DNA from 2 places in the Shewanella sp. ENK2 genome. Region 1 is predicted to be linked to the other one. Evidence: predicted binding sites of a transcription regulator. Region 1 holds the regulator's gene; the other holds the start of a gene.
The links. Region 1 encodes sigma-54, which starts transcription at its own class of promoters, with help from an activator protein. Its sites were predicted from a motif close to GTTGGCACGNNNNTNGNNT; they were not measured.
Positions count from the first base shown of each region.

Region 1 (2,413 bases):
CAGCCATTAAATTGCTGATAAGTTCCAGTACCTTTTTCTTACTGCCCGGAGTGGCACAGGTAGTGCACGCCGGCTGCAGGATGGTGCGAAGTTCCATCGTTAGTGTTTAATTAACTTCTCTTTGTGTTTAATTACCTGACGGTCTAATTTGTCTATCAGGGCGTCAATTGCGACATACATATCTGCGTTTTGAGATACGGCAAAAACTTCACCTCCTTTGAGGTGCAATTTAGCTTCGGCAATCTGTTGTAACTTTTGTACATTGAGCACAACGTGAACATTATTGATCTGTTCGAAGTGACGTTCAAGCTTTGAAAATTTAGTTTGCACATACTCACGTAAAGATTGAGTAATTTCGATATGGTGTCCAGTCAGGTTAATTTGCATAGATCATCCTCCAATAACAAAGGCTTATAAGCTTTTGCGTTGGTTTGAGGGAGGGATGAGCATTGCTTCACGATATTTGGCGATCGTACGCCGAGCAACATTGATCCCTTGTTCAGCCAGTAGCGTCGCCATTTTACTATCGCTAAGTGGCTTTTTCTGGTTTTCTGCAGCGACCAGCTTTTTGATAAAGGCTCTGATTGCTGTAGATGAACACTCTCCGCCATCATCGGTACTTACGTGGCTAGAGAAGAAGTATTTTAGTTCAAAAAGGCCGCGAGGGGTGTGCATATATTTTTGAGTTGTAACCCGTGAGATGGTCGATTCATGCATCTCTACCGCTTCGGCAATATCATTTAAAACCATAGGCTTCATGGCTTCTTCGCCGAACTCAAAGAAACCTTGCTGGAATTGAACAATACAATTTGCCACTTTTAACAGGGTTTCATTGCGGCTTTCAATACTTTTAATAAACCATTTGGCTTCTTGTAAGTGACCGCGAATGAATTGGCTGTCAGCTTGATTGGCTGAGCCTTTTGCCATGGCGGCATATTGCTGATTTACGCCTATTTTAGGCATATTATCTGGGTTTAATTCTACGACCCAACGGCCATTCTTTTTAAACACTGTGACATCTGGGATGACGTACTCATCTTTGATTGGAGTAATTTGTAACCCTGGGCGAGGGTTCAGTGTTTGGATAAATTGAATCGCTTCGCGTAAATCATCTTCTTTAAGCTTGGTTTTACGCATTAGTAATCTGAAATCACGACCTGCTATTAAATCTAGGTGTTCAGATATCAGTAATTTTACATTTTCTATGCAAGGGATTTCGCTTGGGTATTGTCCCAATTGAATCATCAAACATTCGCTTAAATTTCTTGCAGCGACACCCACTGGATCAAAATGTTGTACACGCTTTAATACGGCTTCAACCTCATCAAGTTCAATATCCTCAAGACCGAGTGCATCGAGAATATCTTCTGTTGATTGAGTTAAGTAACCTCTATCATCAATTGCGTCGATGATGGCTGTCGCAATGGCGAGGTCATTTTCAGAAAATGGGGTTAAGTTTTTTTGCCATTCTAAATGTTCGTATAAACCTTCAGTCGTTTCACCTTGAAATGGCATATCGTCATCACGGCTTACAGCGCCAGAACCTGAGTTAGGAGAGGCGGTGTAGACTTCATCCCAAGTGGTATCCATTGGTAAGTCTTCAGGCATGGACTCTTTCGTAAGTGACTCTGTTGTATCGACTGATGAGGTGTCTTTTTCTACGCTGACTTGGCTGTTATCGCTAAAATCGGTGTCAGTTTGCTGAGTATTGTCTTTGACTGGTTCTTTTGCTTTGGCAAACTCATCCTCAAGCTCAAGAAGAGGATTTGAGTCAAGTGCTTGCTGAATTTCTTGCTGTAGCTCCAAAGAGGAAAGTTGCAATAAGCGAATGGCTTGTTGCAACTGCGGGGTCATTGTCAGGTGTTGACCCATTTTAAGTTGGAGTGAGGCTTTCATTTACCGCTTATCCCTAATTGAATTTCATCATCGCGACTACAATGTTATGGGTCTAGCACCTTTGTAAGTGTTAGCTAGACTTTAACCGAACTTGGGTTCTACTTTGCCAAAAATTAGCGTTAAGTTTTGAGTCTAGTGTATAACGCTAAAAAGTGGGACTGGTTGGCCGCGAAAATGCCATACTTGTACACTAAAGAATGCTAACTATAGCTTGAATTGCTCACCTAAGTATACTGACCTGACTTGCTGATTGTCTAAGATCTCAGCAGGTGTACCTTCAGCAATTAAATCTCCGTGGCTGACAATATACGCACGCTCACATACATCAAGTGTTTCACGGACATTATGGTCAGTAATCAATACTCCAAGACCACGATTTTTTAGTTGTTGAATAATTTTCTTAATATCTATCACAGAGATAGGATCAACACCCGCAAATGGTTCATCTAATAAAATAAACTTAGGATTGGCGGCTAAAGCGCGTGCTATTTCTACACGTCGACGTTCACCACCTGAT
Region 1 covers NZ_CP171406.1:1,239,982-1,242,394, reverse strand. The annotation lists gene ptsN (PTS IIA-like nitrogen regulatory protein PtsN) at 1-97, opposite strand, end outside; gene hpf (ribosome hibernation promoting factor) at 100-387, opposite strand; gene ACGEDC_RS05585 (RNA polymerase factor sigma-54) at 412-1,896, opposite strand; gene lptB (LPS export ABC transporter ATP-binding protein) at 2,101-2,413, opposite strand, start outside.

Region 2 (2,413 bases), 780 kb from region 1:
TACTAGCTCTTCAGTCACATTAACGTTTGATGTTTCTAATGCCCCTTGGCGAATAGCGCCTAGGCCATCTAAAGAAGCTGTTCCCTGAATAGGCGTTCCACTTGCGCCAGTTTCGGTATACAAGTTTTGCCCTAATGGATCTAACCCTGATGGATTAATGAAATCGCTCATGGCTAACTGTCCAACAACTGTGCTTTCTGTCGCGCCAGATAATTTTACTGATACTTCACCTTCGGCAGAGACTGTAATTGAAGTTGCATCATCAGGTATGGTGATTGACGGTTGCACGACATAACCAGAACCTGGAGTCACAATCTGGCCATTTTCATCTAAGCTAAATTGACCATTTCGGGTATAAGCAGCGGTGCCATCAGGCATCTCGACCTCAAAAAATCCAGGGCCTTCAATCATTAAATCTAAAGAGTTATCTGTGGTTAACATGTTACCTTGGGTGAACATTTTTTGAGTTGCCACGACCTTAGTACCGGCACCAATGTTCAAACCATTCGGCAGCTTAGTATTATCAGCACTTATACCACCAGCTTGATTGACTGTTTGATATAGCAAGTCTTCGAATACTGCACGGCTTTTTTGTAGCCTACGGTGCTCGCATTCGCCACGTTATTAGAAATAACTGCAATATCGGTTTGTTGGGCATCTAAGCCTGTTTTACTGATCCATAAAGCGGGATGCATAATTATTACTCCTAACTAACTCTCATTAAGGATGATGAAGCACGGTCTAGCTCTTCGGCATTTTTCATCATCTTCACTTGCATTTCGTATTGACGCTGGATATCAATTAACGCCACCATTTCTGAAACAGCGTTAACATTACTGCCTTCAACAACCCCTGTTTCGATATTCACATTAGGATCGTTCGGCGCATTTAAGCCCGAAGTCAGCCTAAATAACCCATCTTCACCACGCATCATTTCTTCATTTGATGGATTAACTAATTTAATTCGTGCCACTTCTTCAACCACATCCGCAGTTGCACCCTGAGGTCTTACAGAAATAATGCCATCAGGCGAGATTTGAACTTTGTCGATTGGTAGCGGCAAAACTATCGGTCCAGCCTCTCCCATAACAGGGTTGCCTCGACCATTAGTTAATAAGCCTGTACTGTCAAAACTTAGACTACCGGAGCGGGTATACGCTTCGCCGCCATCGGCACCTTGCACTGCAATCCAACCTTTATCTTTAATCGCAATGTCTAAATCACGACCCGTAGTTTTAATTGGGCCTGAACTAAAGTTTTGCCCAGGGCTTTCAGTCATAGAAAAGACCCGTGTCGGTAAGCCTTCCCCAAATGCTTGCATAGAGCGAGCTTGAGCCAAATCAGCTTTGAAACCATCGGTATTCGCATTGGCTAAATTATTGGCACGAACAGCCAAAGCATTCATATTTTGCTTTGCCCCACTCATGGCAACATACAGTAATTTGTCCATCTGCCGCTCCGTCAAACTTTTTACATAACTAAAGATATAACTAGAACTAGCAATGAGTGTGCCAATATATAAATTGTGAATAGAGAATGGCTAACTAAATGAAATGTATTTGAAAAGCAGGAAGTGAAAAGAAAAACAATAAAAGGCAAAAAATGAAAAGGCAAAGAGTTGCCGTTGCGGCAACTCTTTGTCAAAACAAGTCAAACTTATCGAATTTGAAGAATCGACTGATTTAACGTGTTATTCACTTCAAGTGTACGAGAGTTCGCTTGGAAGTTACGTTGTGCAGAAATCAAATCCACTAACTCAGTGGTCAAATCAACGTTAGATTGTTCAAGCGCCGATGAACGAATACTACCAAAGGTACCACTATTTGCTTCACCTGCTAGCGCTGGACCAGAATCTAAGCTGGCTTTCCAAGAAGTATTACCCACTTGGGTTAAACCTTGCTCGTTAGCAAAACGAACCAAAGCAACTCGAGCTAATGGTTCAGTCGAACCGTTACTGTAACTTGCTGTCACTAAGCCATCTTCGCCAATACCTACGTTAGTCAAACGACCGACGGTGGTACCATCTTGAGTTAACTCAGTCACTTCAAATGGAGATGCATATTGAGTTGGATTATTAAATCCAACGGTGACTTTTTGACTGCCATCAGCGCCAGGGCCTAATACGTTAGCACCATTAACACCCAGCTCAACAGTTTCAACTACCGCAGGATCTGAGCCTGTATATGCGCCCGCATCATTGAACTTTAATACCGAGCCTTTCCAACCTGATGCATTTTCAGCAAACCTTGTCGTATCAGCAACACCGTCACCAGTCGTATCAGCGCCGTATGAACCACCATTTGCTTGGTCAAGGTCAACTTGTTTTCCATCTACAGCATAGAATGCAACCCAGTTACTTTCACCGGTATAAGCCCCTTCTGTCGGCTTAACAAAATAGGTGGTCATAATGTGC
Region 2 covers NZ_CP171406.1:462,000-464,412, forward strand. The annotation lists partial or broken gene flgG (flagellar basal-body rod protein FlgG) at 1-695, opposite strand, end outside; gene flgF (flagellar basal-body rod protein FlgF) at 707-1,450, opposite strand; gene flgE (flagellar hook protein FlgE) at 1,657-2,413, opposite strand, start outside.
Region 2: a site for sigma-54 is predicted at 1,498-1,516, ahead of flgF (flagellar basal-body rod protein FlgF). Genes of this name have one in related genera too.